DNA from 4 places in the Nocardia sp. NPDC056564 genome. Region 3 is predicted to be linked to each of the others. Evidence: riboswitches for the same ligand, from Rfam matches in the RefSeq annotation. Region 3 holds a riboswitch; each other region holds the start of a gene.

Region 1 (5,868 bases), on a different contig from region 3:
CGGCCGCGGTCGGATAGAGGAACGGCTGCATGCCGAACGCGCGCAGGCCGTCGATCGCGGCGTTGTAGACGCCGAACAGGTCGCCGGGCGCGACGGCGCCGGTCTGCCCGGAACGGTCGGTGACCACCGGCGGAACCGGCGCGACGGGCGGATTGGGGGCCGCGCCCGCGGACGTGGCCGCGAGCGCCAGCGCGACCGAGCAGGTCGCGACAGCGGACAATACGGTCAGACGGCGCGTTACGGCCACGGAGACCTCTTCTCATCGTCGACGCGATCGAAGGCTGACGGTACTCCGGCAAACGCGCTGAACTGGCCGTATTACCCACGGCAAGCCATCGGCGTGTCTTCGGGACAGCGGCGGCGGTGCTCCGTTCGCGGGGTCCGCCCCCCGAGACTCGCGGTAGGCCGTATGCTGCTTCGCGGCGGCGCCGCCCGAGTCCGTGAGCGCCCGCCCCGCACCAGTCGACCGATCCCGAACCGACTGCGCCAGCGTATATCCGGCTATCCGATCTACCCGGCGAACCGGCCCGCGGCAAGATCTACGCTCACCCTGATTACTTCCCTTGCCTAAGGGTTCCCCTGCTGGGCATGATAATTCGGCTCGACCCTGACATCGTCCGATGTCCGGATCGACGACAACCATCCAGAGCGACCGAGAGACCTGGCTCGTCGACGTCGCAGCAACCCCCCGGTTCACCGGGTGCGGGTGCTTCCGCCGGGACCGATGGAGGAGAACCGAAGTGCGAATCGCCGCTGCCCGAGGCACCCGTTGGGGCCGCCGACACATCGACCAATGCAAGGTGACCTCCGCGAGCTGTCGGGGCTGACCCGCAGCCAGTTCGTTGCACCCGTCGCTGGCCGGGTGGTGTGACCGCGGCCCGATGTGGCGCGGTCTCGTTCGTTCTTCCGAAGGACCACGACATGAGTGAGCGCAGCGAGCGGCCGATAGGCACAGCTGCCAATGCAGTCATGACGGAGCCGAGCGCCAGCGAGGCGGAGTCATGAGTGCATCCGTTGCACCCGATGCCGTCGATAAAGCCGCTGGCCGATCCGAACCGATACTCGACCCGGTGCCGGGCGAATCCGCGGCGACAACGGCGGGCTCCGCGCCGAAGGTGGCCAAGCAATGGCATCCATGGCGCTGGGTGATCAGCGCCGTCGCGCTCATCCTGCTGGCCCAGTTCGTCCACGGGTTGGTCACCAATCCCGGGTGGGACTGGCCGACATTCGCCAAGTACATCACCGCGAAGTCGGTGCTGGCCTCGCTGAAGGTGACTTTGGAGCTCACCGCCTGGGGCACCGCGCTCGGCTTCCTGCTCGGCACCGCGCTGGCTATCGCGCGGCTGTCGAACAATCCGGTGCTGCGGGTGATCTCGTGGTGCTACATCTGGGCGTTCCGGTCGATTCCGCTCATCGTGCAGTTGCTGTTCTGGTTCAACATCGCCTACCTGTACCACACGCTCTCGGTCGGAATCCCGTTCGGCCCGGCGTTTTTCACCTTCGAGGTGAACGGCGTGATCAGCGGGTTCACCGCGGCGGTGATCGGGCTCGCGCTGCATCAGGCCGCGTACTCGGCCGAGATCATCCGCGCGGGCATCATCTCCGTGGATGCCGGTCAGCTGGAAGCGGCTGCCGCGCTCGGCATTCCGAAGGTGCGCCAGTTCCGCTCGATCGTGGTCCCGCAGGCCATGCGCTCGATCCTGCCGAACGCGACCAACGAGGTGATCAGCCTGTTCAAGGGCACCTCGATCGTCTCGGTGATGGCGATCGCCGAGCTGTTCTACCAGGTCCAGGTGATCTACGGCCGCAACGGCCGGGTGGTGCCGCTGCTGCTGGTCGCCACCGCCTGGTACATCGTGCTCACCACCATTCTGTCGGTGGCGCAGTACTACATCGAGCGCCACTACGCCAAGGGCACGCAGCGCACACCCCCGCCGTCGCCCGCCCAGCGGGCCTGGCAGAAGCTGCGCGAGATCGCCGATTCCGGTTCCACCGCACCGCGAGGAGCGACCCGATGAGCACCGCACGCGCCGTCGAGGTCCGCGGCGTCCGCAAATCCTATGGCGCGCACGAGGTCTTGCGCGGCGTCGACCTGACCGTGCGCTCCGGCGAGGTGGTCACGGTGATCGGCCCGTCCGGGTCGGGCAAGTCCACGTTGCTGCGGGTGGTCAACCATCTGGAGTCGCTGGACGCGGGCACCGTGCACATCGACGGTGAGCTGATCGGATATCGGCTGCGCCGCAACACCTTGCACGCGCTGCCCGACCGCGAGGTGCGCAGGCAACGCTCCCGCATCGGGTTCGTCTTCCAGCAGTTCAACCTGTTCCCGCATCTGACCGTGCTCGACAACGTCACCATCGCACCGCTTTCCGCGCAAGGCCGGGATCGCAAGGAGGTCGAGGCCGAGGCGCGGGTGCTGCTGGACCGGGTCGGCATCGGCGAACTGGCCGACGCCTACCCGCGCAGGCTCTCCGGCGGGCAGCAGCAACGCGTGGCGATCGCCCGGGCACTCGCCCTGCGCCCCAGGGTGATCCTGTTCGACGAACCCACCTCCGCGCTGGACCCCGAACTGGTCGGCGAGGTCCTGGATGTGATCCGCGACCTCGCGCACGGCGGCACCGCGCTGGTGATCGTCACCCACGAGATCGGCTTCGCCCGCGAAATCGCCGACACCGTGGTGTTTCTCGATGCCGGCGCGATCGTCGAGCAGGGACCGCCCGAGGCCGTCCTCGACCATCCCGAACACCCGCGCACCCGCGCCTTCCTTTCCCGAGTCCGTTGATGAACAGGTATCCGATGAAGCTCTCCGCCCTGGCCACCGCCGCCGCGACCGCGGTCGTACTGCTGGCCACCGGCTGCACCGATCCCGAAGCGGAGACCGCGGCCCAGCCCGCCGGTGCGATCACCTTCGATCTCTCCGCCGCCCAGACCGGCCGGGTGCGCGCCGCCAAGGTGGACAGCATCGCCGCCGAAGTGCCGCAGGCCATCCGCGACCGCGGCACCCTCGTGGTGACCGGCGCGTCCGGCACCGCGCCGCCGCTGCGTTTCTACGCCAACGACGACAAGACCGTGGTCGGCTCGGAGGTCGATTTCGCCTCGCTGGTCGCCGACATTCTCGGCCTGAAACTCGATGCGCAGGTGGCGGATTGGTCGCAGAACTTCGTGCGCATCGATTCCGGTGAGGTGGACGCGTTCATCTCCAACGTGACGGTGACCGAGGAGCGCAAGGAGAAGTACGACTTCGCCACCTACCGCAACGACACCGTCGCGCTCGAGGTGCCCAACCAGAGCACCCTCGACTACAAGGACCGGAAAAGCCTGGCGGGCAAGCGGATCGGCGTCGGCACCGGCACCAACCAGGAGCAGTTGCTGGTGAAGTGGAACGAGCAGAACACCGCGGAGAAGCTGCCGCCGATCGATATCGCCTACTTCGACAAGACCAGCGATTACTACCTGGCACTGGCCTCGCAACGGCTCGACGCCTACATCGGCCCGAACCCGACCGCGATCTACCACTCCGCCACCGCGAACCAGACCAAGATCCTGGCCACCTTCTCCGGCGCGGGCGACGCGCTGCAGGGCGAGATCGCGGTGCTCACCAAGAAGAACAACGGGCTGATCACCGCGGTCCAGCACGCGCTGAACTACGCCATCGAACACGGCACCTACCAGCAGGTGATCGATCGGTGGGGGCTGAAGACCGAGCAGGTCACCCAGTCGCGCATCAACCCGCCCGGCCTACCGAAACAGCGGTGAGACATGAAATTCCTCCTCTTCACCCTCGTCACCCGGGTGCCGGATCCGACCACCGGCCGGCTGCCCGGCACCAGGGAGCGCCTGCGCAACGTCGTCGAACAGGCGAAGCTCGCCGAGGATCTCGGTTACGACGGCTTCGCCGTCGGTGAGCGGCACGAGGATCCGTTCCTGTCCGCCGCTCCCCCGGTGATCCTCAGCCACATCGCCGCCGTCACCTCCCGCATCACGCTGTTCACCGCGGTCACCACGCTGAGCCTGCTCGATCCGGTGCGCGCCTTCGAGGACTACTCGACGCTGGACAATCTGTCCGGCGGGCGGCTGGAGCTGATCATCGGCAAGGGCAACGGAGCCGCGCAGGCCGAGCTGTTCCACGTCACCACCGACGACCAGTGGGACCGCAATCGCGAAGGCTACGACCTGTTCCGGGCGCTGTGGGACAGCGACAGCGTCACCTGGTCGGGCCGGTTCCGGCCCGAGCTGAACAACGCCAAGGCGCTGCCCCGGCCGTGGCAGCCGAAGATCCGGATCTGGCACGGCAGCGCGACCAGCCGCGATTCGGTCGAACTGGCCGCGCGCCACGGTGATCCGCTGTTCTCGGCGAACGTCACCAACCCGATCGAACCGTATGCCGAACTGGTCCGCCACTACCGGGAGCGCTGGGAGTTCTACGGGCACAACCCCGCCGACGCGCTGGTCGGCGCGGGGACGGCGGGCTTCCACGTCGCTCGCAGTTCCCAGCAGGCAGTGCAGACCTACCGCCCGATCTTCGAGGCGCGACTCGGGTTGGCGCGCAAGCTCGGCCTGCCGGTGGTGTTCGAGACCCTGGACGACTTCGTCACGCGCAGTTCGGCTCTGGTCGGCAGCCCGGAGCAGGTGATCGACAAGGTCGGCAGGCAGCACGAGCAGTTCGGCCACGAGGTGATCCACCTGTCCGCCGAGCGCGACGGCCGCCCCGAGATCGACTACCTGGACAGCCTGGCGCTGTTCCAGACCGAGGTGGCGCCGGAACTGCGCCGCCGAATTCCCAGCCGGCCGTTGGCCATCGGCGCCGATGCCGCCGAGCTCGACCCGCGCGCCGAACCCGTCCGCGCCGAAACTTCTGGAGTTACCTCGTGATTCGCACCCGCCATCGAATCGTCGCGCTGGCCGGCGCCCTCGCCGCGGCCACCGCCGTGACCGCCTGCGGCACCGATTCGGCCGCGCCCGGCGGCGATGCCGGACCACCCAAGCCGGGCGGCACCCTGCGCTACGGCCTGTCCCAGGCGCCGACCTGCTCGGATCCCGCGCAGTCCGGCACCAACCAAACGCTCTACGTCACCCGGCAGATCGTCGATTCGCTGACCGACCAGGACCCGAAGACCGGCGAGCTGAAGCCGTGGCTCGCGCAGAGCTGGGAGGTCACCCCCGACGCGAAGGTGTTCACCTTCCACCTCACCGACGGCGTCACGTTCAGCGACGGCACCGCGTTCACCGCGGATTCGGTCCGGCAGACGTTCGATTCGGTGCTCAGGCTCGGCGCGGCCAAGGCGGCACTGGCCGCCAGCTACCTGACCAACTATGTCGGCACCACAGCGGTGGACCGGCTGACCGCGCGGGTCGAGTTCAGCAAGCCCAACGCGCAGTTCCTCCAGGCGACCTCGACCACCCAGCTCGGGATCCAGGCCGAGGCCACCACCGCCAAGCCGGCCGAGCAGCGCTGCCTCGGCGACAACATCGCCAGCGGTCCGTTCACCTACGCGAGCTACCGCCAGGACGCGTCGGCGACGCTGGCCAAACGCCCCGGCTACCAGTGGGGTTCGGCGGTGTTCGCGCATCGCGGCGAGGCCTACCTGGACAAGATCGAGTTCACCGTGGTGCCCGAATCCGGCGTGCGCACCGGCAGTCTCGCGTCGAGCCAGCTCGACGCGATCAGCGATGCGCTGCCCCAGGACGCGCCGCAGATCGAGGCGGCCGGCGGCCGGGTACTGAGCACCGCGAATCCCGGTGTGCCGTTCGGTTTCCAGACCAACGTGACCCGCGGGCCGCTGCGCGACCCGGCGGTGCGCCAGGCGCTGCTGCCCGCGATCGACCGGAAGCAGTTGGTGGACACCGTGCTCGGGCCGCAGTTCAAGC
Region 2 (5,868 bases), on a different contig from region 3:
GAAGCAGAACGGCCCGCCACGGATTTCCAGATCCCCGATGATCTGAGCGGGATCACCGCCGAGCAATTCCGCGCGTCCATGCGCCACTACCCGGCCGGCGTCACCGTCGTCACGCTGAACTCACCGAACGGCCCGATCGGTTTCACCGCGACCTCGTTCGCGTCCCTGTCGCTGGCCCCGCCGCTGGTCTCGTTCAATATCGCGCACACCTCGTCCAGCCTCACCGCACTCCTGGACGCCGACTCCGTGGTCATCCACTTCCTCGGCGAACACCAGCACCACCTGGCCCAGCGCTTCGCCCGCACCGCCGCCGACCGGTTCGCCGACCGCTCCCTCTGGACCACTCTCGACACCGGCGAGCCGGTCCTGCACGGCACCCCCATCTGGCTCCGCGCCACCATCCACCAACTGATCCCCCTCGGCGACCACACCCTCGTCGTAGGCCTGGTAACCCGAGTCCACGACAACACCAACGAAACCCCCGCCGCCGCCCCCCTCCTCTACTACAACGGCCGCTACCACCGCCCCACCAAACTCGGCGACTGAGCCGCGGCGCCGACTGCCGGCGGGACTAGCCGATCAGGCAGGGGGCGGCGCCGGTGGGGGCTTCGGAGGTGAAGGGGCGGGTTTCGGGGGTGGGGTTCCAGAGGCCGTGGGTGGTGGCGTAGTTCCAGGCGGGGCCGGTGTGGACGAGGGTGGCGATGGCTTGGACGAGGCGGTCCACGTCGGCGGGGGTGGTGCCGAGGCCGATGCTGGCGCGCAGGGCGCCGTCGAGATCCAGGCGGGCGAGCAGGGGGTGGGCGCAGAAGCGGCCGTCGCGGACGCCGATGCCGTGTTCGGCGGAGAGGTAGGCGGCGACGTGGCCGGGGACGAAACCGTCCAGGGTGAAGGCGACGATGCCGACGGTGTCGGGGGCGTCGGTCCAGATGCGCAGCAGGTTGACGCCGGGGATGGCGGCGAGGCCGGCGCGGAGTCGATCGGCGAGCTGATGTTCGGTGGCGGCGAGGGTTTCCGCATCGATCGCACAGAGCGCGTCACAGGCGGCGGCCAGCGCGGCGGCGCCGAGCACGTTGGGCGAACCACCCTCGTGCCGCTGCGGCGCGGGCGCCCACTCGGCGCCGGTGGTGCTGACCTCGCGGACCGCGCCGCCGCCGGCCAGGTAGGGCTCCGCGCGGTCGAGCCAGTCGCGTCGGCCGACCAGCACGCCGGCGCCGAACGGCGCGTACAGCTTGTGCCCGGAGAACGCGAGGTAGTCGATGCCGGTGTCGCGCAGGCTGATTCGCCGGTGCGGTGCGAGCTGGGCCGCGTCCACCAGGATGCGGGCGCCGCACTGGTGCGCGATCGTGGCCAGCCGCTCGAGCGGCAGCACCTCGCCGGTGACATTGGACGCGCCGGTCACCGCGAGCAGCGCGGCGGGCTTGCTGCACAGCTCGGCGACCAGCCGCCCGATGGTCTCCTCGACGGTCGCCGCGGCCTGCACGACGCGGCGGCCATGCCTGGTCCAGGGCAGGAAGTTGGCGTGATGCTCGATGTCGAGCACCACGGTGTCGCCGGGCACGCAGGAGGCGAGCAGGTTCAGCGAGTCGGTGGTGTTGCGGGTGAACACGACGACTTGGTCGTCGGCCGCGTCCAGGAAGCGCGAGACCGAACCGCGGGCGGCCTCGTAGCACTCGGTGGAGATCCGCGAGGCGTAGCCCGCGCCGCGGTGCACGCTCGCGTAGAACGGCAGCAGCTGCTGGATCCGATCGGTGACCTGCGCCAAGGCCGGCGCGCTCGCGGCGTAGTCGAAGTTGGCGTAGGTGGTCGTCCCACCCTGGACCAGCGGCACCTGGAGGTCGTCACCGGAAACCCGGGCGAGGGGGGCACAGTCCTTGGTCACAACAGCGGTCATCACGAATTCCCGTCGGCTCTGGGACTCGTGATCAGGAGATTCGTCGAGTCCGCGCTTGCCGCACCCGGTCGGGCGTCGGCCTGGTCGTCACCCGGAGCACCCCACCGCGGAGGAGGGTTGCCGACCAGCAAGCCGGGGCTGAACGCTGGTACTCATGACCTGATCCGAGATTGGCAGACGGCCCCCCGCGCTGTCAACCATGATCTCGTCGCGTGTGTCGGCAGGCGATAAAGCGTTGCCAATCACGCCGTTCTGGGTTCACATCATGAGGTGTCACTTTCGCTGCTGATCAGCTTCATCGGCCTGTGCGTGCTGCTGGCGCTCACGCCGGGGCCGGATTCGTTCCTGGTGCTGCGCTTCTCGCTGGTGGACGCGCGACCGGGGATCGCCGCCGCGATCGGGTCGGCGCTGGGCGGGATCCTGTGGGCGGTGGTGGTCGCGGCGGGCGTCGCCGCGCTGCTGGAGCAGTCCGCCACCGCGTACCGCACGCTCAAGCTGATCGGCGGAATCTACCTGGTGTACTTGGGCATTCGCGCGCTGCTCGACCAGCGGCGGCAGCGCCGGGCGGCCGGCGGATCCGGTGCCGCCGAGGACCTGCCGGCCACCGCGCGCGGCACCCGCGCCTCGGTTCGCTCGGCGTTCACCGCGGGCGTCGTCTCGTGCATGTTCAACCCGAAGGTCGGCCTGTTCTACCTCGCCGTGCTCCCCCAGTTCCTGACCGAGGTCACCTTCGCCAACACACTCGCGCTCGGCGCCGTCGAATCGTCGATCGCCGCGGTAGCGATGGTGCTCCTGGCCCTGGCGGCCTCCCGCGCGGTCGCGCTGCTGCGCCGCCCCAAGCTCCGGGATCGGCTCGAACAGGTCAGCGCGGCCATCCTGGCCACCCTCGGCCTCGGCACCGCCGCCTCCGCGGCCTGACCCGAGCCGCCCCGAAACCCGCTGAGCTGCAAGATCACCAAGCCGATGTGGGCAATACCACCGGACTGAGCGGACCGGCGCAGCGACTATCCGGCGAACCCACCGCGCGACCCGTCCACCAGGCATTGCTTCGGCGCTCCCGGCAGAAATCGCCACGACCTGCAACAACCCCGCCCGCCGTCGAGCAGTAGGCAACCACGGCGGTGAACAACAAACGTCGACAACCCCGAGTACCGTGGACAACTGGTCACCACAGTGTTTGCCAACTGGTAACCCAGCTATGACACAAACACCATCAGGGAAGTGCGAGGCAGGTCGAATGGGAGGTGGGCAGGGCGTCATGCTCCAACCACAGGTTGATGCGAAGGTCGATCCCCTGCTCCGGACCGCGCACACGCCACCGGCCCGGACCCTCGTCGACATCCTGACCGCGACCGCACTGACCCACCCCGATGCCCCCGCCATCGACGACGGCCAGGTGGTGCTCAGCTATCTCGAACTCGTCGTCGAGATCGAGAAGACCATGGCCCGGCTGGCCAACGCGGGCGTGCGGCCGGGCGACCGGGTCGGCGTGCGCATGCCGTCCGGCTCGCGCGAGCTCTACCTGACCATCCTCGCCGTCCTCTACGCGGGCGCGGCGTACGTGCCGGTCGACGCCGACGACCCGGACGAACGAGCCCAGCTGGTCTTCGGCGAGGCGCAGGTCACCGCGATCGTCACCGGCGCGGGCATCGAGACCACCCCGGCGGGCATCCGCGCGGCCACCGACAACCCGGCCGACGCGGGCACCAGCACGCTGCCGACCCCCGCCGACGACGCCTGGATCATCTTCACCTCCGGCTCCACCGGAACACCGAAAGGCGTTGCGGTGACTCATCGCAACGCCGCCGCGTTCGTGGACGCCGAGGCCCGCCTCTTCCTGCGCGACGCCCCGATCGGCCCCGGCGATCGGGTGCTGGCCGGGCTCTCGGTCGCCTTCGACGCCTCCTGCGAGGAGATGTGGCTGGCCTGGCGCAACGGCGCCTGCCTGGTCCCCGCCCCGCGCGACCTGGTGCGCACCGGCGCCGACCTCGGCCCGTGGCTGGTGCGCCGGGAGATCAGCATCGTCTCCACCGTGCCGACGCTGGCCGCGACCTGGCCCGCCGAGGCGCTGGACGCGGTCCGGCTGCTGATCTTCGGCGGCGAGGCGGTGCCGCCGGAACTCGCGGAACGCCTTGCCGGGAACGGGCATACGGATCGCGAGGTCTGGAATACCTACGGCCCCACCGAGGCAACGGTTGTCGCCTGCGCGGCCCTGCTCGACGGCGAGTGGCCGATCCGGATCGGCCTGCCGCTCGACGGCTGGGACCTCGTGGTGGTCGACGCGGCCGGAAACCCGGTGGGCGAGGGCGAATCCGGCGAACTGGTGATCGGCGGCGTCGGCCTGGCCCGCTACCTCGATCCGGCGAAGGACGCGCAGAAGTACGCGCCGCTACCCTCGGTCGGCTGGGATCGCGCCTATCGCAGCGGTGATCTGGTCCGCAACGACAGCGCGGGCCTGGTCTTCCTCGGCCGCGCCGACGACCAGATCAAGCTCGGCGGCCGCCGCATCGAGCTCGGCGAGATCGACAACGCGCTGCAACACCTGCCCGGCGTCACCGGCGCGGCGGCCGCGATCCGAACGACCAAGGCGGGCAACAAGATCCTGGTCGGTTACCTCACCGGACCCGGCCCCGACTTCGACACCAAGGCGGCCAGAGCCCAACTCGCCGAACAGCTTCCGTCCCCGCTGGTCCCCCGCCTGGCGATCGTCGACGAATTGCCCACCCGGACCTCGGGCAAGGTCGACCGCAACGCCCTGCCCTGGCCGCTGCCGAACAGCACCGAGGACGACAACGACAACGATCTCACCGGCACCGCGCAATGGGTTGCGCAGCTGTGGGATTCGGTGCTGGGCGGCGAGGTCACCGATCTCGACGCCGACTTCTTCGACCTGGGCGGCGGCTCGCTCTCGGCGGCCCAGCTGGTCACCGCGCTGCGTGCGCGTTATCCGCAGATCACCGTCGCCGACCTCTACGATCATCCCCGCCTCGGCGCGCTGGTGGAGCTGCTGGAGCAGAGCACACCGGCCGTCGCGGTGGAGGAACGCGTCGTGCGACCGACGCCGCGACGCGCGCAGTGGACGCAGGTGCTCGCCACCATCCCGCTCACCACGCTCACCGGCCTGCAATGGCTCACCTGGCTGGCGATCGTCGGCAATGTCGCCGGCTGGTCCGGCTCGCTGCCGTGGCTGCCGCACCTGTCCTGGTGGTGGACCCTCGCGGCGTTCCTGCTCTTCATCTCACCGCCCGGCCGGATGGCGATCTGCGTGGCCGGCGCCCGATCGCTGCTGCGCGGCGTCGAACCAGGCCGGTATCCGCGCGGCGGCTCGGTGCACCTGCGGCTGTGGGCCGCGGTGCGGCTGTCCGAGGCCAGCGGCGCCGAAAACCTCTCCGGCGCACCGTGGATGGTGCCGTTCGCCCGGGCGCTCGGCGCGAAGATCGGCAAGGGCGTCGACCTGCACACCCTGCCGCCGGTGACCGGCATGCTCGAGCTGGGCGACGGATGCAGCGTGGAACCCGAGGTGGACCTGTCCGGCTACTGGATCGACGGCGACGTCGTGCACATCGGCCCGGTCACCGTCGGACCGGGCGCGGTGGTCGGCTCCCGGTCGATTCTGTTGCCCGGCACCAGGATCGGCAAGAACGCCGAGGTCGCACCTGGCTCCTCGGTCGCGGGCAAGGTCAAGGCCGAGCAGGAGTGGGCGGGCTCGCCCGCCGCGAAAATCGGTAAAGCACAGCATCGCTGGCCCGCGCACACGCCGGATCGGGCGGCGCACTGGGTGGCGATCTTCGGCATCACCTCGATGGCGCTGGCCGCGGTGCCCATCCTCGGCCTCGGCGCGGGCGGCCTGTTCATCGCCTGGTTCATCCGCGATACCCGCACGCTCGCGGGCGGTTTGGGCCGCGCGTTCGCGATCCTGCCGGTCGCGACGCTGCTCAGCCTCGCGGTCTACGCGGCGATCACCATCATCCTGGTGC
Region 3 (5,868 bases):
GGCGGCGAGCTTCTCGCCCTCGTGATAGTCCGCGCCGACGCTGACCAGCAGCACGGTGGAGCGTCCGTCGGTGGTGATGCCGTCCGAGCGGAGGTCGTAGGCTGCCTTGTGCGAGGCGGAGAGCAGCGTGGTCGTCGTCATCAGCTCCACACCTTCAACGACTCGGCCGGATCGCTGACCCCGATGAACAGCCCGATGGTGATGCGCGGGCGGTCCTGCGCGGGCGCGACCGCGTGCACCCGGCGCGGATCGATGAAGATCGCGTCGCCGACCCGCGGCGTGATGACCAGCGCCGGCTCGCCGACGGCCGCGCGGTCGATGCCGTACACCCGGTCGCCGGAGCGGTCTCGATACTCGCTCTCGTCGGGATAGTCGTCCCAGATCTGCAATTCCCCGCCGCGGTCCGGCACATCGAGGTAGACGTTGACCGAGAGCTGGCGGACGATCCGAATCGCGAAGTCCTCCGGCAGGTTTCGGCTCACGTTGTCGGTGTGCGGCTCGAGATCCACCCCGGCGAGCTGGTAACGCGCGACGCCGGCGAAGAAGGCTCGCCCGTCGCGCCGGAGCAAACTCGCTCCGGCAGGCCAGATCTCGTCCAGCAGCAGCCGGATGTCATCCGCCGGATAGGAATACGGCGAGGCGATGTCGCGCAGCCGGTCGATATTGTGCCGCGCCTCGTCGAAGTACGCCGTACGTCCGGCCTCGGTGCCGGTCTCGGAGAACGCGTGCCCGATCCGCCGGAACTGCGGGTCGGTGGCCAGCGGCCCGTGATCCTGCCTGCCGACGAACGCCGTGCGTAAGTGGTCGAGCGCGTCGGGCCGGACGAATCCGGCCAGTCGTACTGCGTGCACGTCGCCGTTCAACAGCGCGGTCAACGACGCGTGGTCGAATTCTTGCCTGGTGGTGTCCAACACGCGGTCTCCGAGAGCTGGCGTGGCCGTAGTCATGTCGATCCCCTCTGGTTGTCGCTCGATGGACCGGGCACAGGCCCAGGCGTGAGAGGGGAGTTCGCATTTCGGACATGGCTCGCACCCCCATCTCTCGGGAGGGCTCCAAAAGTCCGTGGAGCCCGCGCTTGCCCGGGCCGCATTACGCGGCTCGGCCTGGTCTTGACCCGGGGCACCCCGCCGCGGTTGGAGGGTTGCCGGCCAGCTAGCCGGGGACTTGACGCTGGCACTCTTGACCTGACTCGAGCGTGCCGCACGCCAGAAGCGTTGTCACGCTTTTGAATCGTGCTGAGTTATGTACCTGGTCCGCCCGCGTGGCTGCCGAATTCAGCTGCCGCGCAGACCCAGTCCGCGCAACTCCAGCGCGGCCAGTGCGCGGACCGTGTCGTCGTCGCCGCGCCGCCACGCGGCCACGACATCCGCATCGATCCGATTGAGTGTGCGCAGTGGTTGATTGGTGAGCGCGCGCAAGGCGAGCAGGTCTTGCCCGCCCGGCAGGGTGCGCAGCGATACCGCCGCCGCGGCTCTTCGGATCCAGCGCACCCGCAGGGGGAGCCAGACGAACAGGACGAGCCCGAGCGGGACGATGAGCAGGCCGATGGCGAGGGCCAAGGCGAGATCGTTGGCGAGCGCCTGCTGATCCTGTCCGGCCTCGGCCATCGAGCGGGCTGCGCCCGCGGCCCGTTCGAACGGGGAGGTCAGGTCGTCGCCGACCACCGGGACCCGGCCCACCTTGCGGCCGACGTCGCCGAGGCTGTCGGCCAGGCCGCCGCCGGCGCCCGCCAACTTCTGCCCGGGAACCGCGAGTGTGCGTACCAGGTCGTGCAGCCAGAGCGCGGCCCTGATCGAGCCGTACACCCACGCCGTCACCAGGAGATCCGTGACCAACTGCCGGGCGGCGACGGGCGCCCGATCGGCGTAAATCTTCACCGATTCAGAATCCTCGGTCCGCTCAGTGAAAACCGGGCTTTCGCGTTCGATCGAGCGGGGGAGACGCTGAACCGGAAATCTGCCCCGGCGCGGCGCGCGCCCGACGTCGAAGGAGTTCGCCGATGGTCATTCGGTCGCTGGACGACGCGCTCGGTGCGGTGACCGAACTCGCGCCGATCGCGCGGCAGTACAGCCAGAAAGCCGAGGACGCGCGTGGTCTTCCGGCCGCGGTGGTCGACGCGGTCACGGCCGCGGGGCTGTGGGGCGTGTTCACCCCGGCCGGGGTCGGCGGCAGCGGACTGATCGGGCTGGACGAGGCGTTCGAGATCGTGCGGGCGCTCGCCTACGCGGATACGAGCACCGCGTGGAGTCTGTTCATCTGTGCGACGACACCCGCCATCGTGGCGTCGAAGCTGCCCGCCGAGGGCGTCGACGAGGTCCTGGCCGAGGGGATCGGGCCGATGTCGCTCGTCTTCGGCCCGAACGGCCGGAGCACGCCCGCCGAGGGCGGGTTGCGGGTGACCGGGCGGTGGCCGTTCGCCAGCGGAATCGGTTATGCCGGTTGGGTTATGGCGAACACCGTGCTGCTCGACGCGGACGGCGCGCCGAAGGCGGGCGCCGGTGGGCTCCCCGAACTCGTCTCGGTGGTGGTGCCCGCTGAGCAGGTGAGCGTCATCGACGACTGGCACGTGGCCGGCCTGCGCGGGACGGGCTCGATGAGTTTCGCGCTCGATGACGTGTATGTGCCCGCGCGGCGGACCTTTCCGTTCTTCGCGCCCGGCAGGCTCACGGACGCGAAGTATCGGCTCCCGCTGTTCAGCCTGCTCGCGCCCGGATTCGCCGGGGTCGCGATCGGCACCGCCGAGCACGCCCTCGACGAGGTGCTCGGCGTGCTGCCGACGCGGGTCGGGCCGCCGAAGTTCCGGCCCGCGTCCGAGGATCCGGTGATCCAGCGGACGGTCGGCCGGGCGCAGGCCGCGATCCGGGCCGCCCGCGAGTCGACGCGGGCGGTGTTCGATACCTACGTCGAGCGGCGGCTGCGCGGCGCGGACCTGAGCCGGCTCGCGGTGGCCGACCGCTGCGAGCTGCACCAGCAAGCGGTGTGGGCCGCCGATACCTGCCGCGCCGCCGTCGACGACCTGTTCCGGATCGCCGGTGCGAGCGCGATCTACGAGTCGAGCCCGGTGCAGCGGCTCTGGCGCGATATCAACGTGCTCACCCAGCACCTGTACCTGCGCGACACCCAACACGAGCACGCGGGCGGACTCGCCCTCGGCCTGGAGGTGGTGAATCCGACGATCTGAGCCGGGGCACACCTTTCAGAGCGTGCCCTGCCGCGCCGCCCGCCACAGATCGACCTCGCCGTCGTGCTCGAGCAGCGCGTCGATCTCGGCCAGCTCGTCGGCGCTGAATTCGAGGGCGCCCAGCGCCGCGACGTTCTGCTCGAGCTGTTCGGTGGTGGACGCGCCGATGACCAGCGAGGTCACCCGCTCGTCGCGCAGCGCCCAGGCCAGGGCCAGTTGCGCCAGGGTCTGCCCGCGCTTGTCCGCGAGCGTGTCGAGCTTGCGCAGCCGGTCGATCATCTCCGGGGTGAGCAGCTCGTTCTGGAACGACTTGGCTTGTGCGGCACGCGATTCCGGCGGAATGCCGTCGAGGTACTTGGACGTGAGCAGGCCCTGCGCGAGTGCGGTGAACCCGATGACGCCGAAGCCCTCTTCGGCGGCGGCGTCGAGCAGGCCCTCGGTCTCGATCCAGCGGTTGAGCATCGAGTAGGACGGCTGGTGGATGAGCAGCGGGGTACCGAGCTCGCGCAGCAGCCTCGCCATCGTGCGCGAATCCTGCGCGGTGTAGGAGGAAATCCCGACGTAGAGCGCTTTCCCTTGGCGGACAGCGGTATTCAACGCGGCCGCGGTCTCCTCCAGCGGGGTCGTCGGGTCGAACCGGTGCGAGTAGAAGATGTCGACGTAGTCGAGTCCGAGCCGGTTCAGCGATTGATCGAGGGAGGCGAGCACATATTTGCGCGACCCGCCGCCCTGTCCATACGGACCGGGCCACATGTCCCAGCCTGCCTTGGTGGAGATGACGAGTTCGTCGCGGTACGCGGCGAGGTCTTCGCGCAGGATGCGTCCGGCGTTGATCTCCGCCGAGCCGTACGGCGGGCCGTAGTTGTTCGCCAGGTCGAAGTGAGTGATGCCGAGATCGAAAGCGCGCAGGGCGATCTCGCGCTGCACGAGGTAGGGGCGATCGTCGCCGAAGTTGTGCCAGAAGCCGAGCGAGAGCAGCGGCAGGTCGAGGCCGCTTCGGCCCGAGCGGCGGTAACTCATCGTGCCCTCGTACCTGGTCGGTTCCGGAACGTATGTCATGCGGACCTCCTCGTCTTCGCGAAATCGGTTGTACGGACGTCAGTTCGAGCGGGGCGCGAGCAGGTCCTCGACGAGGGTGTCCACCAGGCCGCGGGGGATGGGGGAGCCGGTCAGGGCGCAATAGACGATCGGGCCGACGAGTGCGTCGAGCGCGGCGTCGGGGCTCAATCTGGGTGCGATCGTCCCGGCGTCGATGCCGCGCGCGAGCAACTCGCGTTCCCTGGCGCGGCGCGGACCGAGGTAGCGCTCGCGGAGACTCGCGGCGGTGCCCGGATCATGCTGGGCCTGGGCGATGAGCGCGAGCAGCACCTTGCCCGCGGGATCGCGGGTGAGGAATCGGGCGAAGGCGCGCAGATAGTCCCGGATGCTCTCGGCCGTCGGCGTTTCCGTCGGAACCGGCAGGTGCTTGCCGGTGTCCTCGATGATCGTGTCCAAGAGGATGTCGACCTTCGACGGCCACCAGCGGTAGATGGTCTGCTTGGCGACGCCGGCCCGGCGCGCGATGGCCTCGACGGTCAGCGCGCTGAAGCCGTGCTCGACGAGCAGATCGTCGGCGGCGTGCAGGACCGCCAGGCGCGCGGCCTCGTCGCGCCGAGGACCCGAGCGCGGTCGCGGGGTGCTCGTGGCTGGCATGCGAAACACAATACCCATCGGCCGTCGATGTGGATTAGTCTAGACGCAACGTCTAGTCTAGAAAACATATCCGCAGTTAGAAGGAGTTTTCGTGTCCGACACGTCGAATCGCCGAGCCCTCGTCATCGGGGCCTCCCGTGGGCTGGGCCTCGTTCTCGCCACCGAACTCGCCGGCCGCGGCTGGCAGGTCATCGCCACCGCGCGCCGGGACGGCGGCGAGCTGCCGGCGCACGCGGCGGCCTCGACCGGGCGGCTACGGGTCGAAGCACTGGAGATGACCAGCCGGGAGGAACTGGCCGCGCTCCATACGCGCCTGACCGGCACTCCACTCGATCTGCTGTTCGTCAATGCCGCCATCGATCGCGGTGATCTGCCGATCGGCGAGGTGCCGACCGAGATGTTCACCGAGGTGATGATCACCAACGCGCTGAGCCCGCTGCGCACCGTCGAGGCGCTGCGCGATCTCGTCGCGCCCGGCGGCACCGTCGCGGTCATGTCCTCCGAGCAGGGCAGCATCTCGCGGAACACCGAGGACGGCTACGAGCTCTACAAGGCCAGCAAGGCCGCGCTCAATCAGCTGATGCGCAGCTACGCCACGCGCAATGCCGACGACGGGCACACCAAGCTGCTCATCGACCCCGGCCACAACCGGACTCGGCTCGGTGGACCCGACGCGCCGCTGGAGCCGAAGGAGAGCATCCCCGCCGTCGTCGATGTCCTGGAGGCGCAGGCGGGCGCGCCCGGCCTGCAATTCCTGGATCGGCACGGCGAGACCGTCCCGTGGTAGCGGCGGTATTGGTCTGGGCCCGAATGGCTTTCGCGTCGGGTGCGGGTGAGTCGCCATTCGACGGATCGGCGACGGCCGGAAAGGAATCGGTGGAGCCGATCGATTTCCGGACGCCGGGCGCGGCGCACCGGACGCGGTAACCGCTGGTCGGGGCCGTTCGTATTCCCCAGTTATTCCTCAGTCGAGATGGCTGCTCAAATGTGGTTCC
Region 4 (5,868 bases), on a different contig from region 3:
TCGCTGCTCCAGGTCGCCGAGATGCTCGGCCGGCTGGCGGTCAGCGAGCCCGACGAATACCCGCGCGAACGGCTCGAGGGCTTCGTCCACGCGATCGTCGGCCTACTGGTCGGCGCGCCACCGAAAGACGCAGGCGCATAACGTTTCCGAGCGCCCGAGCCGAATTCAGCCGTTGGGCCGACGGTGCTGCTGGGCCAGCCGCATCGTTTCGGTCAGCAGCTTCGACACCGCGGCGGCCTCGGTGAGAAACCCGTCGTGCCCGTCCCGCGAGTGCACGACCTCCAGCCCGTCGCACCCCGGCAGTCCTTCGGCGAGTTCCTGCTGCGTGCGCAGCGGATACAGCCGATCGGAGTCGACCCCGCCGACCACGCACGGCACCGGCGTGGCGGCCAGCGCCGCCCGCACCCCGCCGCGCCCACGGCCGATGTCATGCCGGTTCATCGCCTCGGTCAGCAGCACGTAGGTGCCGGGATCGAAGCGCCCGCACAGCTTGTCGGCCTGATGGTCCAGGTAGCTCTGCACCGCGTACCGGCCGCCGCGCCACGGATCCTCGGCGCCCTGCGCGCCGTTCTCGAACCGGTGATCCAGCTCGTCCTCGGTGCGGTAGGTCAGGTGCGCGATCCGCCGGGCGATGCCCATGCCGGTCATCGGCGCGCGGTCGGTGTCGTGATAGTCGCCGCCCTGCCAGTCCGGGTCGGCCTTGATCGCCGCGATCTGGGTGGTCTGGGTGCCGATCTGGTCGGCGGTGGCACGCGCGCCGACGGCCAGCACCAGCGCGGAGCCGACCCGGTCCGGCGCGCCGACCATCCACTCCAGCACCCGCATGCCGCCCATCGACCCGCCGACCACGGCGGCCAGCCGCTCGATGCCGAGCCGGTCCAGCAGGGCCGCCTCGGCCGCCACCTGGTCGCGGATGGAGATCTCCGGAAACCGCGAGCCCCAAGGCTTTCCGTCCGGCGCCAGGGTCGACGGTCCGGTGCTGCCCTGGCAGCCGCCGAGCACGTTCGTCGCGATCACACACCACTCGTCGGTGTCGAGCGGACAGCCTGGCCCGACCATCCCGTCCCACCAGCCGGGCAGCGGGTGGATGTCGTCGGGGTGGCCGACCACATGCGAGTCGCCGGTCAGCGCGTGCTCGACCAGCACCACGTTGTCCAGCGTGGGGGACAGCTCGCCCCAGCGCTGCACGGCGAGGTGCACCTGCGGGATGACCGCGCCGCTCTCCAGCTTGACGTCGCCGATGGCGATGATGCCGAGCCGCCCGTCCGGGGGTGGCAGGGCCACCCCGGACGAACGGGCGAAACTCGGTTCGGTACTGGAGGTCACGTCGCCGCCGCCGCGAAACCGGCACGCAGATCGCTCAGGATGTCCTCGATTCCCTCGATGCCCACCGCCAAGCGGACCAGACCCGGAGTGACGCCGGCGAGCAGTTGCTCTTCGGGTGTCAGCTGTGAGTGTGTGGTCGACGCGGGGTGAATCACGAGGGAGCGCACATCTCCGATGTTAGCCACATGGCTGTGCAGGGCTAATCCGTCCACGAACTTCTTGCCCGCATCGACACCGCCGCGCAGCTCGAAGGCGACGATCGCGCCCGGCCCCTTCGGCGCCAGCTGCTGCGCGCGCTCGTACCACGGCGAATCCGGCAGGCCGGCGTAGATCACCTTGGTGACGTCCGGCTGCTCGGTCAGGAATTCGGCCACCGCCTTGGCGTTGGCCACGTGCCGCTCGACCCGCAGGCTCAGCGTCTCGATGCCCTGGCTGATCAGGAACGCGTTGAACGGCGAGATGGCCGAACCGAGGTCGCGCAGCAACTGCACGCGCGCCTTGAGTGCGAAGGCGGGCGCGCCGAGATCGGCGAACACCGCGCCGTGGTAGCTCGGGTCCGGTGTGGTGAAGCCGGGGAAGCGGGGCAGGCCCTGCGCGTCGGTCACCGTCCAGTCGAAGTTGCCGCCGTCGACGATCACCCCGGCCACCGCCGAGCCGTGCCCGCCGAGGTACTTGGTCGCCGAGTGCACGACGATGTCGGCGCCGTGCGCCAGCGGCTGGATCAGGTACGGGGTGGCCACCGTGTTGTCCACGATGAGCGGCAGCCCGGCGTCGTGCGCGATCGCGGAGATGCCGGGGATGTCGAAGATCGCGCTGCTCGGGTTGGCGATGGTCTCGCCGTAGAACGCCTTGGTGTTCGGGCGGATCGCGGCCCGCCACTGATCCAGGTCGTCGGGATCGTCGACGAAGGACACCTCGATGCCGAGCTTGGGCAACGAGTAGTGGAAGAGGTTGTAGGTGCCGCCGTAGAGGTGCGGGCTGGACACGATGTGGTCGCCCGCGGACGCCAGGTTCAGGATCGCGAAGGTCTCCGCGGCCTGACCGGAGGCCAGCAGCAGGGCCGCGACACCGCCCTCGAGCGCGGCGACGCGCTGCTCGACCACGTCCTGGGTGGGGTTCATGATCCGGGTGTAGATGTTGCCCGGCTCGGCGAGCCCGAACAGCGCTGCGGCGTGGTCGGTGTCGCGGAAGGCGTACGAGGTGGTCTGGTAGATGGGCAGGGCCCGGGCGCCGGTGGCGCCGTCGGGGGCCTGCCCCGCGTGCACCTGCTTGGTCTCGAAGGACCACTGCGCGGTGGGATCGACGTCGGCCGCGGGCACGGTGGAATCACTCATGAGCTTTGCTCCAAAGAAAAGGGTTGTTCGCCAGAACTACGGGGGTTATCGGGATTTGGGCGAAGTACAACAACACATTTCGGGAACCTCCTGAAAGCGCGCTTGCTCTCGACCTTCGAGAGCCCGGTCATCACCCGGAGCACCCCACCGCTGCTGGAGGGTTGCCGTCCAGCAAGCCGGGGCTTCGCGCTGGCACTCATGACCTCAGGGAATCATAACCGGCCGCCCCGCAGCGGCCGAAACCTATCCGCGAACTCAGCCGGAAGTGCTGGTCCGCGCGCCGCCGCAGACCCGGATGAACTCGTCGTACGCCGCGCAGAACGAGTTGCGCCCCGCGGTCGCGGCATCGTGCAGATCGTCGTGGTCGAACATGCTCTCGCCGCACTCCATCGCGAGGTGACCGATGAGCTGCCAGGTGCCGAGGATCAGCCGCACCGGCAGCGCGCAGGGCGTGGTGCCGAGTCGTTCGGCGACCACCGCGGCGATGGCGATGTTCTTGTTGTCCGCGTGCTCGATGCTGCGCGCGCTGACCGCGGGGCTGCTGCGCACGATCCGCTGCATCTGCTGGAACTGCCGGAACGAGACCGGCCCGCCGCCGGGTTCGCTGACGGCTCGGTCGATCACCCGCAGGAACGCCGTACGTAGCGATTCCAGCTCGTTGCCGCCGGCCGGTAGTTCGCGCAGCGTCTGCGCCACGGCCTGGCCGAAGTCCTGCACCGGCCCGAGCACGATGTCCTCTTTGCTGTCGAAGTACCGGTTGATCGTGCGCGGCGAGACGTCCGCGGCGTTGGCGATCTGCTCGACCGTCGTCGCGTCGAAACCCTGTGTGTCGCACAGGTTCAGCCCGACCTCGATGATCCGCAACCGGGTCTGCTGCTTCTTGCGTTCGCGCAGGCCGGGATGGGCGTTCGCGGGGGTCTCCGCTGCGGCAGTCGTGCCCGTCGGCGTCGGTGACTCGAGCATGTTCCCACCTTATCGCAACCCAGAGTTTTCGTGTCTTTAACCGCCAAATGTCGTACTGCGACATTTTGCTCTTGACGCCAAATGTCGCTTACTGACAGGATAGCCACCGAGTTCGAACGAAGAGGAGATGACCGTGACCGACACTGCGCAAGCGGTAGAAGTTCCCCAGAAACAAGGCAGTTCGGCACGCTGGTTCGCCCTCGGCGTGATCGCATTGGCCCAGCTCATGGTGGTGCTGGACGCCACCATCGTGACCATCTCGCTGCCCTTCGCGCAGCAGGACCTCGGCATCAGCGACGGCAACAAGCAGTGGATGCTGACCGCTTACACGCTGATCTTCGGCGGCCTGCTGCTGCTCGGCGGCCGGCTGGCCGACTACCTCGGCCGACGGCGGATGTTCATCGTCGGCTTGGTCGGTTTCGCCGCCGCGTCGGCACTTGCCGGGCTCGCGCAGAACGGCGCGGAGATGTTCGCCGGACGCGCGCTGCAGGGTGCGTTCGCGGCCCTGCTCGCCCCCGCGGCGTTGTCGCTGTTGTCGGTGACCTTCACCGAGGCGCGCGAACGAGCCACCGCGTTCGGCGTGTTCGCCGGCATCTCCGCCGGTGGCGCCGCGCTCGGCCTGATCGCCGGCGGCGCGCTCACCGAGTACGCCTCCTGGCGCTGGTGCCTGCTGGTGAACACCCCGATCGCGCTGCTCGCCCTGGTCGGCGCGCTGGCCTGGGTGGTCAGGGACGTGCCTGCCCCGCGCACCGGCGGCTACGACGTGCCCGGCGCGGTCACCGTGACGCTCGGCCTGATCTCGATCGTCTACGGCTTCAGCCGCGCGGCCGAGGACGGCTGGCTGGCCGGCAGCACCCTGGGCCTGCTCATCGCCGGTGCCGCGCTGCTGATCGCCTTCGTGATGATCGAACGGCGCTCGGCCAATCCGCTGCTGCCGCTGCACATTCCGGGTGAGATCAACCGTGGCGGCGCGTTCCTCGCGGCGTTGCTCGTGCCGATCGCCATGTTCGCGATGTTCCTGTTCCTGAGCTACTACTTCCAGATCACCCTCGGCTACTCCTCGCTCAAGGCCGGCTTCGCGTTCCTGCCCTTCCCGGCCGGCATCGCGATCTCCGCGGGTATCACCAGCGCGCTGCTGCCGAAGCTCGGCCCGCGTCCGCTGATGGTGGCCGGCGCCGTGCTCGGCGTGCTCGGCCTGCTGTGGCTGGCCCAGCTCGGCTTCGGCGACAGCTACGCCACCAGCGTGCTGCCCGCGCAGGTGCTGATCGCGCTCGGCATGGGTCCGCTGTTCGTCGGCATGCAGACCGTCGCACTGCACCAGGTCGAGGAGGCGGACTCCGGCGTGGCCAGCGCGCTGCTGAACGCGGCGCAACAGGTCGGCGGCGCGGTCGGCACGGCCCTGCTGACCACCATCTCGGTGCAGACCGCCAAGTCCTACGCGGAGAGCCACGCGACGATCGACAACCTGATCGCCCGCGCCTCGATCCACAGTTACGACGTGGCGTTCTACGTCGGCGCCGGATTCTTCCTCGCCGCCGTTCCGGTCATCGCGTTCATGATCCGGGACCGGCCGGAGAACCTGATCGAAGGTTCCGAGGACGGGGCGCGCCCGGTCCACGTCGGCGTCTGAGAATTTCCCGCACCATCCCTCGGTCCGCGTATCGCCAGCTCGGCGATGCGCGGACCGAGGTCGTCGGGTGTGACGAGCGACGAATTGCGGAATGACCTACCAGTCAGTAAGTTCGTGGGGTTCTCACTCGGGGGGCTGCCAGCACACCACGATCATCGGCAGCAGTACGCTTGTCTTGTTTGCACCACACGTCTCGCGGACAACGCGGGGCATATACGTTGTCTGTTGGAACAGCTGGGGTCCGCTCACAAGCGTGTTCACCTGGCCGTGCAATGAGGGCACCATCCTAGGAGGACACGAAGATCCATGTCCAAAATCAAGGTTGAAGGTACCGTCGTCGAACTCGACGGCGACGAGATGACCCGGATCATCTGGCAGTTCATCAAGGACAAGCTGATCCACCCGTATCTCGATGTGAATCTCGAGTACTACGACCTGGGCATCGAATACCGGGACAAGACGGACGATCAGGTCACCGTCGACGCGGCCGAGGCGATCAAGCGCCACGGCGTCGGCGTCAAGTGCGCCACCATCACCCCGGACGAGGCGCGCGTCGAGGAATTCGGTCTCAAGAAGATGTGGCGGTCGCCCAACGGCACCATCCGCAACATTCTC

Evidence for each region. Region 3 has a riboswitch for S-adenosylmethionine ahead of ACFQ9K_RS18525 (2OG-Fe(II) oxygenase). Riboswitches for the same ligand answer to the same signal wherever they lie in the genome.
Region 1: it holds a riboswitch for S-adenosylmethionine, as region 3 does, so the genes downstream of both, ACFQ9K_RS28665 (amino acid ABC transporter permease) here and ACFQ9K_RS18525 (2OG-Fe(II) oxygenase) in region 3, are expected to answer to the same signal.
Region 2: it holds a riboswitch for S-adenosylmethionine, as region 3 does, so the genes downstream of both, ACFQ9K_RS33730 (aminotransferase class V-fold PLP-dependent enzyme) here and ACFQ9K_RS18525 (2OG-Fe(II) oxygenase) in region 3, are expected to answer to the same signal.
Region 4: it holds a riboswitch for S-adenosylmethionine, as region 3 does, so the genes downstream of both, ACFQ9K_RS39715 (bifunctional o-acetylhomoserine/o-acetylserine sulfhydrylase) here and ACFQ9K_RS18525 (2OG-Fe(II) oxygenase) in region 3, are expected to answer to the same signal.

Annotation. Positions count from the first base shown of each region.
Region 1 is NZ_JBHTUR010000013.1:92,367-98,234, reverse strand. Features, by position in the region: gene ACFQ9K_RS28670 (hypothetical protein) at 1-247, opposite strand, end outside; SAM riboswitch class I at 637-731, shown strand; gene ACFQ9K_RS28665 (amino acid ABC transporter permease) at 1,002-2,018, shown strand; gene ACFQ9K_RS28660 (amino acid ABC transporter ATP-binding protein) at 2,015-2,782, shown strand; gene ACFQ9K_RS28655 (ABC transporter substrate-binding protein) at 2,797-3,756, shown strand; gene ACFQ9K_RS28650 (LLM class flavin-dependent oxidoreductase) at 3,760-4,872, shown strand; gene ACFQ9K_RS28645 (ABC transporter substrate-binding protein) at 4,869-5,868, shown strand, end outside.
Region 2 is NZ_JBHTUR010000018.1:27,165-33,032, forward strand. Features, by position in the region: gene ACFQ9K_RS33725 (flavin reductase family protein) at 1-546, shown strand, start outside; gene ACFQ9K_RS33730 (aminotransferase class V-fold PLP-dependent enzyme) at 572-1,891, opposite strand; SAM riboswitch class IV at 1,938-2,051, opposite strand; gene ACFQ9K_RS33735 (LysE family translocator) at 2,162-2,809, shown strand; gene ACFQ9K_RS33740 (Pls/PosA family non-ribosomal peptide synthetase) at 3,150-5,868, shown strand, end outside.
Region 3 is NZ_JBHTUR010000006.1:354,472-360,339, forward strand. Features, by position in the region: gene ACFQ9K_RS18520 (tRNA-dependent cyclodipeptide synthase) at 1-141, opposite strand, end outside; gene ACFQ9K_RS18525 (2OG-Fe(II) oxygenase) at 141-914, opposite strand; SAM riboswitch class IV at 1,067-1,185, opposite strand; gene ACFQ9K_RS18530 (hypothetical protein) at 1,275-1,877, opposite strand; gene ACFQ9K_RS18535 (acyl-CoA dehydrogenase family protein) at 2,000-3,181, shown strand; gene mgrA (L-glyceraldehyde 3-phosphate reductase) at 3,197-4,240, opposite strand; gene ACFQ9K_RS18545 (TetR/AcrR family transcriptional regulator) at 4,280-4,873, opposite strand; gene ACFQ9K_RS18550 (SDR family NAD(P)-dependent oxidoreductase) at 4,965-5,660, shown strand.
Region 4 is NZ_JBHTUR010000025.1:76,691-82,558, reverse strand. Features, by position in the region: gene ACFQ9K_RS39725 (TetR/AcrR family transcriptional regulator) at 1-141, shown strand, start outside; gene ACFQ9K_RS39720 (homoserine O-acetyltransferase) at 166-1,284, opposite strand; gene ACFQ9K_RS39715 (bifunctional o-acetylhomoserine/o-acetylserine sulfhydrylase) at 1,323-2,660, opposite strand; SAM riboswitch class IV at 2,754-2,864, opposite strand; gene ACFQ9K_RS39710 (TetR/AcrR family transcriptional regulator) at 2,916-3,623, opposite strand; gene ACFQ9K_RS39705 (MFS transporter) at 3,751-5,253, shown strand; gene ACFQ9K_RS39700 (NADP-dependent isocitrate dehydrogenase) at 5,560-5,868, shown strand, end outside.